Regions from separate parts of the Paenibacillus sp. FSL H7-0943 genome, predicted to be linked through region 1. Evidence: riboswitches for the same ligand, from Rfam matches in the RefSeq annotation. Region 1 holds a riboswitch; the other holds the start of a gene.

Region 1 (4,424 bases):
AAATGAATAGGGATCATCCACGATCGGCGTGAAAAAATCAACAGTTTGCACTAACGCTAATTCATCACTTAAACGGTACACCCCTGCATCATCACTAGTGTCCAGACCTACAAGTAGATCCGGGTTAGGAACAGTTGGTGGCAGACTGCGAATAACCTGCATGAGATCAGCGGGACCGATTTTGCAGCCGCAGCCCCCTTTTGAAGATAATGAAGTCAGTTTTATAGTTTCAGCTTGAGACATCATGACTCAGCTCCTTTAGTATGAATTATCTTAATCTTACACGAGTAGATCGCATTGTACAAAATGCAAGAGTAGCAGATGTGCTGCTTGTTACGCCTTCCTCTATACACTTACCATCACTACTTAGGTCTACCGTTCTTTCCCACGTCGGGTGAGCTATATTTGATGCTGTGGTAGGGTGGGGACATTAAGTGGCGTTCTAGGTACAATATGCTTGTAAATGTTCAACATCCATCGGTTAGTAAAATAACCAAAGGCTGGCTCATTCGTAGATTTTACTACTGATAAGCCAGCCTTTAGTTGGATGTCCATTATATTAGGGAAATCCTCCCTAAAAACATCCTATTATTAGGGAATTTCTCCCTAATCCATGTTCTAGGAGCCATAATCTCCTTCACTTTAGGGAGAATTCCCCTAAAGTTCTTCCCAGAAAGACGACCCATAGCCAGCTCGTGCTCCCTGGCTATGGGTCGTCTTTTTTCTCACTTAAACGCTTCGCTTGTGAAGGTCTCCCAATAGATCAGCTAATCTGCTGAGTACCCTGCTGCTTCTCTAAGAAACGTTGAAGAATCGCATTGAATTGCTCCGGTTGGCACAGATTACTTGGATCTAATGCGTTCGGAATAATCGCCAACTGCGCATGTGGCAGCTGAGACACCATTTCCTTCATACAATTCACTCCAAATTCATTGAAGTCCCCTACAATACATAAAGCGGGACGTTTAAAAGCCTTTAAACATCTGGTGTAATCAACATGGCTCGTAGCCAGCCTTTGCCGATATAGCTCCCGGGGACGTTTGTCCAGCAGCCCTCTTCTAATCTCATTGTAGGCCAGACTCCAGCGCTCTCGGTACATCATCCGAATCGAAGGCAACACCAGCTCGCTTGGGAGATAATACATTAGTAAACTACAATATGCTGCCATAGTTTGTATTTTCCCTACTATTGTTGATCCGTGAGTCCTACAAAAGCTATCCGCGACCACAATGGCTTTTACACGCTCAGGATATTGTTTGGCAATATGCTGAACGACTAAGCCACCATAGGCGATTCCTACAAAAACTGCTTCACGGATACCTAGGTCATTCAACAGCATAATCAGATCCAGACATTGCGTCTCAATAATCTCATGTGGGGCCTCCAGCAGTTTACCAGACTTGCCATTCCCCCGTAAATCGCACAAAATCACTTTATATTTATCGGAAAAATACTCCAGCTGTGGTTTGAACATACTGTGTGTTAATCCATGTCCATGGATAAACACAACCGGAGTGCCAGTTCCATTGATTTCATAATAGAGCGAAGTTCCGTTCAGTTTAGCGATAGGCAAAGGTAACACCTCTTTCATAATAAATTCTACGACTATATCTGCTTAAAAACGCAGCAAAAAACCACAGAGGGATTCTCTGTGGCTATTCATCACTAAACACGCCATTCATCCTCTCTCCATACGCTTACGAGGTTAGCTGTCGGATTCGGGCAGTGAGAGTTGCCCTACCTGCAGGGATGCATATTATGCACCCGGAACAGGATTCACCCCATAACCAGTGCCGACTCTCACATCGGCTGCCAGTTGTTGGTTCCCCCGCTTTCCAGAAACGGAAATTAAGCGGATTGCTTATGTAATTGTAAATTTAAGATAATTCTCAGTTCTGAGATGAATCATACTCTTGTAAGGTTTTCTTGTAAAGGAGGGCTCTGGTCAAAATAATGTTGAAAGCAATGCTTTTCATTTCATATTAAGCATACTCTTCATTTTCTCTTTCTTTTGCTCTTGTTTACTCGTTTTCTTTAGAAAAACAGCTCTGAAGCAAGCGAAAAAGGGGGTGATTCACCAGTACTTTCCTATTTAATAAGAAACGACAATCTTCAATACCAATATTGGGCCAGTTTCTGTACCTTGGGGTGTTGGTCGTTTCTATGTCCCCGATCCGTTTGGCAAGCTTGTTAATATTATTTCACATGAACAGCACGAATGATTTCATAAAAAAGAAAAAAGCTAAGCAGAATCAGAGATATCCCCCTGTCCACTTAGCTTCCTTTTACAATACTATGGCTACAAAAGATCGGCGTTTTTCAATGCATGCTCCCAGCTTGGAAAAAAGAACAGCGCACTTCTCATAAGCTCTGGGTCGCTTTGCTTTACTTGTTTTTTACTGATCGAGCTTCCGTCGCTTTGCAGCTTTTTGATCCGACTTAATACTTCATCAGCCTCCAAAGGAATTTCCATTGAAACACTCCTTTCTCAGTGACCTGTTTCCCTTCATTTTCTCCATAATATGTTTATTTATTCCGTACTCTTAATTTCCCCAGATTAAACCATCTGATAGATGGGTTGTTCAGCAATGAACCGGGTAGGAAGCATGGGATATTTGTCTGCTAAGATTTCAGCTAAATATTTCATCCCCGGCGCTTCACTCTCCGCATGACCTAACATGATGAGCGCTTTAGATCTGCCTTGGTGCCCTGCATCCCGCACATATTCCGGAGTCTCCCACTCTGGTCCTTCTCCAGCAATAATTAAATCAAGATTGTGATCATTAAAAAGTGGAATAGCCATCGTCCCGCCCCCTCTGTAACCTACTAATATCCCTATGCGTTTGCAGGACAGAGACAGGTCACCAGCAGCGCGTACATAAGAGATCCCTAGCTTACTTTTAATATACTGAGCAGCTTCCAGTACAGTCATGGCAGGAATAGTGAGGATCGTAGCAGCCGCTTGCTGCTCTTCCACATAGTCTGACCAATCCAGCTCTCGCAGCAAACCCATCATAATCCCATCCGGCTCTTGCCGATGCCAATAATCATGATAACGAAAAATAGCTATTGGGGATCGTTCGATCAGACTTTTTTTCGCATGATAAACCGGATCACCTTCTAACCACTCGTTCGCCGCATGATGGCTATAAAATACACCTTCATGCGTGATCAGCAAATTGGCTCCTAACGCTATTGCTTGCTCCACAATATTTTGTGTGGCAGAAAAGGCCGTAATAATCCCTGTGACTTCAGTTTCCGGTTCCCCTGGGTTCAGAATATCCACAGTCCCTTCTACCTGTTCCACAGTTCCCATTAAATCTTTCAAAATCGCTCTAATCGTGAGGCTCACTATCATCATCCCTCGGTTCAAAATCTAATAAATCTTTCTGCCTTTAAGATCCTCAATTCCGCTCTTGCGGTAAAAATACGTATTGATCCGATCTCTCCATTCCTGCGCATGCTCTGCTTGCTCTTCAAGACGTTGCTTCACTTGCACATACAATCCACTATCCATGCTGCCTTCAAGTGATTCCCATGTTGCTAGAAGCTGTGCAGCCTGCTCTGCCCCCTCGAAATGAGTATCGTAGATATGTTGTATAACCGTTTGCCCCGATTGCAGAACATGCGTGTATGGAACATGATGGAAGAACAGCAGCAGCTCTTCTGGACAAGACGCTAGATTCTCATAATTTGATGCATTAAGACCCATATACTGTCCGCTATACCCCGTTCCCGATTTGACTGAACGATCCACACCAATGCCCTTATGATCCGCATAATGGTACGTTCCCCACTTGGCGTATTCATATCCATCCACATTCGGCCCATAATGATGATCCGGATTAACCATCCAGCCCACACCTAATGGAGCTGTGTAAGATTCGTAAATCCTCCATGAGTCCATTAACATCCCGCGAATAGCAGCCACTAGACCTTCATCAGTGCCAAAGGTAAGGCGAATCCATTCCTCAGCGATTTCCTTTGCCGTCAGCTCCGGATTCCAAATTAATCTCCCATATCCATACAGATTAGCTTGAGCTAACCCATGCCCCGTCCAGTTCATGTCATCCCCAACATTAGTTACAGCAGCCACACCATTATACTTATTTCCCCACACCGATCCGTCCACAATATGTTTCACAAGCGTAGTTTGCCCTTTGGCATAAGTATTGAAATCAAGGACTTCTTTCCACTGTGGAACAAGATAACAGAGATGCCGCTGCTGCCCCGTATATTCTTGAGCAATCTGAAACTCCATCAGATGATTGGTATGTTCCAGTGCGCCAAACAGCGGAGATACCGGTTCTCTGACTTGAAAATCCATCGGTCCATTCTTGATTTGCAGCACTACATTATCATTAAATCGGCCATCCAATGGTTTGAAATGATCATACGCTGCTCTGGCCCGATCGGTCTTACGG
Region 2 (4,424 bases), 1.1 Mb from region 1:
ATCCCTTGGACCTCAGAAGCTAAGGGATGTTTTGTTTAAAGCCTAAGACAAGTAAAGGGAACTGCGCACTTTACTGCAATTTTTTGTAAGGGAGGAAACGAATTGTTATTTACGGAAGAGGAACTGCGTGAGGAGATCACCAAGCTAGAGGGCTGGAAGCTGGAAGATAACGTTATGGTACGAAAATATATGTTCAGCCAATATATGAAGGGCATTGCGTTTGTTGATGAAGTAGCCACGATTTCAGAAGCCTTCGATCATCATCCACATATTACGATTGATTATAAAACAGTTACACTGCGACTTGAATCTAATGAAGAAGATGGGATTACGGCTCTAGATCTTCGAGAGGCGCATCAATTTAATGAAGCCTTTGAAAAAAATCACTAGTTTAGCCGAAATCATAAAATAAACGCCCGTGCAGAGATAGTCACCTATCTCATACACGGGCGTTTTTAGTTGCTTGGGTGGGTTACTTTTTCTCTGAGAGCCAGAGTGCGACGTTGGCGATCTCTTCAGGCGCTAGTTTCTCCTTAAAGGAAGGCATTTGGCCACGTCCTTTAGTGACGATGCTATAGATTTCCTCAGCGTCATGCTGGCCACCTTCATTCTGAAGACTTGGTCCAACTCCACCTTGAAGCTGATCGCCGTGACAGGTGATACAGCTGGCTTTCACGGTTGCTTCTGCCTTTGCTGCGTCCAGTTGAACTACCGGCATCGTGGGCTTATTTTCTTCCGCTACCTCTTCTTTACCCGGAAGTGTAAACATGAGTACTACCGCAAAGGCACAGGCGGCAAAAAACAAACCGCTCATGATCCATTTCTGCATCCCAATTCGTCCCTTCTATGTAAGCTGCTCCCTACATTATAGCTTATGGTGAAGCGTTATCATAGGGTTTGTGACAAAAAAATGAACGAGAATACAATCATTCTCATGAAATATATGGTATTTAATATCATTTGTCATAGACCATGCAATAAAAAGGTTTGTCTCCTGTAGGTGTGCGGCGTTCATACGTATCTGTAATCGTAAATCCACATTTTTGATAAGTTCGAATGGCGCGTTGGTTCCAGGTCAGGACTTCTAGATCTATCTCACGATCAGGATAACGATTCAAGGCTGTCTGGACGATGGCATCTACGAATAGTTTGCCTAAACCATGGCCGCATAGATCGGGGCGCATCCCAACTCCTAAACGAACGACTCCTTCCATCGGGAACAACTGTGCGAATCCGCACAAAATCTCTTGTTCATTTAATATGGAGATATATTGTTCCTCCCGGAGCTGCGGATCGCCAAACTCGATGCCAAGAGCCTGCATCTGCTCCCACGGCATCCAGCCATAAATATTATATGGGGGCGTATAGCTCCACTTACAAATAGCTTCTCCGTGAATTGCCTCCATAGGAACAACATGAAAAGTTACCGAGGGATTTATCATAAGGTCAACGATCTCCTTTCACGAGGACATTGCTATATTACTAATTATATACAAAATGGGGGAGGTTCGACTCAGAAACTTTATATGAGAGGAATGTTTTACAAATTATGAGAGGGGTAAATAAGTAATAAGACAAAAAAACAAGCTCTCCTCCAAGAGTTACCTTGGAAAAGAGCCTATGTACGTTACTTATTGAACATCATCATTGTCTTCCGATTCAGCAGCAACCGATTGGTAAGCGTCTGTGCTCATAATGCGCTTAGCACCAACGTAGCGTTTCACGTAGTAGCTATCACTCAGAGAGCTAATCGTAACACCGCGTGAGGTAGAAGCGTGTGCGAACTTACCTTCACCGACATAAATGCCGACATGGGAGACACCTTTGCCACTTGTATTGAAGAATACAAGATCTCCGGCTCTTATATCATCACGGGAGATTGCTGTGCCCATTTGATATTGGGAACCTGATTGGTGTGGAAGGTTAATGCCAATCTTATCAAACACATACATTGTAAATCCGGAGCAATCAAATCCGTTAGTGGATATACCGCCGGATACGTATTTAGTACCGATGGCCTTGTCAATCACTTTATCCATTTTTGAATCTGCGAAAGCGCTTCCTGCTCCGATGGTGAGGATGATGGAAAAGCTTAGTACTGCTGCTGCTAACTTCTTCTTCAAAAGTGTATACCCCTTCCAAATGCCTACGAGGTTAGCTTAAGGGTTCGGTTGAAGGTCCCCTATGACCCCTCTATATAATGGAGGTCAATTCACCCAAAGTTGGTTCCCCCGTTTTCCTAATAGTTAGGAAACTCGGCTCATACTGTTGATTAGGATTAGCTTGTAATCAATACATGACAAAACCTTTGTAAATAACAACTTAATGATTACAAAAATGTTACTAAAATCTCACTGCGCTAATTGTAACAAACAGAAAGCCGCTTGGCAATCGTTTTTAACATATTAATGCAGAAAAATTGGCATTTTTACGGTAGAAAGGCATATGTAAGCGTTAATAATGACCTAATTTTTAATATAATTGCAATTTTTATCAAATAAACGTGTTTCAATCGGGCTCTAATAGTGTAAAAATATATTATGGAAAAAGAAAAACCCGAATTTGATTACGGGCATAATCAGATTCAGGTTCATATAGTTGTAATTATGAGGTTATAGTTGTGAGGAAGGTTTCAATCGAAGGCTACAGCTTGATAAGCTGAAGTACTCATTACTCTTTTAGCGCCAACATAACGATTGGCCCAGTAGGCCTGACTGAGTGAAGTGATGGTTACTCCACGCGAAGAGGACGATTGTGCGAATTTTCCGTTTCCAACATAAATGCCGACATGGGATACTCCATTGCCAAGTGTGTTAAAGAACACTAGATCACCAGAACGCAGATTGCTTTTGGATACAGCAGTTCCAACGCTATATTGAGCTTTTGATGTACGAGGTAAAGTAAGACCCACATTCTTGAATACATATTTTGTAAATCCAGAGCAATCAAATCCGGCAGTGCTTGTACCTCCGGTTTTATAGGCAACTCCAATAGTCTTTGAGATTACAGTGTCCATCTTAGAGTCGGCAAAGGCGCTTCCTCCACCAATAGATAATGCCATTACAAGTCCTAGCGCCGCAGCGACGCATTTTTTTCTTAAATTATGTCTTTTCAAAAGATGTACTCCTTCCAAGGCCTGCGAGGTTAGCTTAAGGGTTCGGTAGAAGATTCCCTATGATCCCTGTAAAGCGAGATCAATTCACCCAAAATATGGTTCCCCCACTTCCCGGTGCAAAGGAATTAGGCGTGTTAAGCACCAAGAGAATGACGTTTCGACAGTTACACTTACGATAAATACATTTAGTTATGTAGGAATCGTTTCAATTGATTACAAAATTGTTACTAATAGCACAGGACTTATTGTAACAGAGCTTTTATGATTTTGCAAATACTCTTAAGTTATCCGTAATGAGAAAAAGTCCCAGCTCCTGAATACAGGAATTGGGACCTTTTTATTATGTCAAATAAGGTTAATTTATTGTGGAAATGCTTTGCTACACCATAGATGATATTGTGCAGAGATTCCCCACATTTTTAAGAGCGTAGAAGGTAGTGGTGAGATTTGCCGTATTATAAGTGCCGGCAGGCCGGGACAGAACAGACCCGTCAGTCCGCACACTAGCAGTAAGAGCAAGCCTCCCGCACCAAGTACAATGGAAACACCTATAGCAGGAATCAGTGACCGCAAGCAGATGAACAGTGAGGAGAACATTCCTGTACCGCCGGTGTAACCAAACTGCATATATAGAAGAAACAGGCGCACGATAAAAATATATATAAGCCATGCCAATACGTATGGTACTAAATGAAGTAACAAAGTGTAGTTAAACAAAGAGGATAAGAACAGCCCGTACATTTTTGGAGCAAGCCAGTAAAGCGGCAGCAGGGTCAGAACCCATTCGATTAGGCTAAAGACTAAGACAGGTAGTCCATAGATCTTCATGCCAGGGAAAAAGAACAGTCCGCGCTCGCCCCTTCGCTCCTGGTGGAGCTCATGCAGCAATCCTGCCCTTATGAAAGGAGAAAGCAGAAGTCGCAAGACAACAAGTCCTAGAAGCATCCATAACCAAGTGCGTATCGCAGGGTCAGTATTCAAGCTGAACTGTCCCTCGATATAATACAACAGTCTGCCCATACCGCTGCCGCCGGCGTCTTTATCTGGATAGCGCAGTAGAATTGGAATAATAGCAGATCGGATGAAACCATACATAAAGTAGCCCCAGAGCAGTCGGTAGATGAAGAGCAGAATTAAAATATAAAATTGCTCCTTCATGCTTTGCCAGCCGCGGGTTATCGATGTTCTCACAATCATTCACCTCACCAGACAAGAGTTCCGAGCACGGTTTCAAGTAGTTTAGTTACACTTAACGTCCAGCGAGAGAGCGTCTTGGGCTCTATTTCCGCCAGCCTAAAGTTGTTTAAAT

Evidence for each region. Region 1 has a riboswitch for cyclic di-AMP ahead of NSQ55_RS25725 (alpha/beta hydrolase). Riboswitches for the same ligand answer to the same signal wherever they lie in the genome.
Region 2: it holds a riboswitch for cyclic di-AMP, as region 1 does, so the genes downstream of both, NSQ55_RS00540 (C40 family peptidase) here and NSQ55_RS25725 (alpha/beta hydrolase) in region 1, are expected to answer to the same signal.

The regions. Positions count from the first base shown of each region.
Region 1 covers NZ_CP150148.1:5,893,139-5,897,562, forward strand. The annotation lists gene selD (selenide, water dikinase SelD) at 1-243, opposite strand, end outside; gene NSQ55_RS25725 (alpha/beta hydrolase) at 764-1,573, opposite strand; cyclic di-AMP (ydaO/yuaA leader) riboswitch at 1,679-1,865, opposite strand; gene NSQ55_RS25730 (hypothetical protein) at 2,300-2,473, opposite strand; gene NSQ55_RS25735 (Nif3-like dinuclear metal center hexameric protein) at 2,558-3,358, opposite strand; gene NSQ55_RS25740 (alpha-glucuronidase family glycosyl hydrolase) at 3,377-4,424, opposite strand, start outside.
Region 2 covers NZ_CP150148.1:111,805-116,228, forward strand. The annotation lists gene NSQ55_RS00525 (4a-hydroxytetrahydrobiopterin dehydratase) at 103-390, shown strand; gene NSQ55_RS00530 (cytochrome c) at 473-829, opposite strand; gene NSQ55_RS00535 (GNAT family N-acetyltransferase) at 957-1,442, opposite strand; gene NSQ55_RS00540 (C40 family peptidase) at 1,632-2,084, opposite strand; cyclic di-AMP (ydaO/yuaA leader) riboswitch at 2,129-2,271, opposite strand; gene NSQ55_RS00545 (C40 family peptidase) at 2,633-3,061, opposite strand; cyclic di-AMP (ydaO/yuaA leader) riboswitch at 3,119-3,257, opposite strand; gene NSQ55_RS00550 (hypothetical protein) at 3,476-4,306, opposite strand; gene NSQ55_RS00555 (M1 family metallopeptidase) at 4,318-4,424, opposite strand, start outside.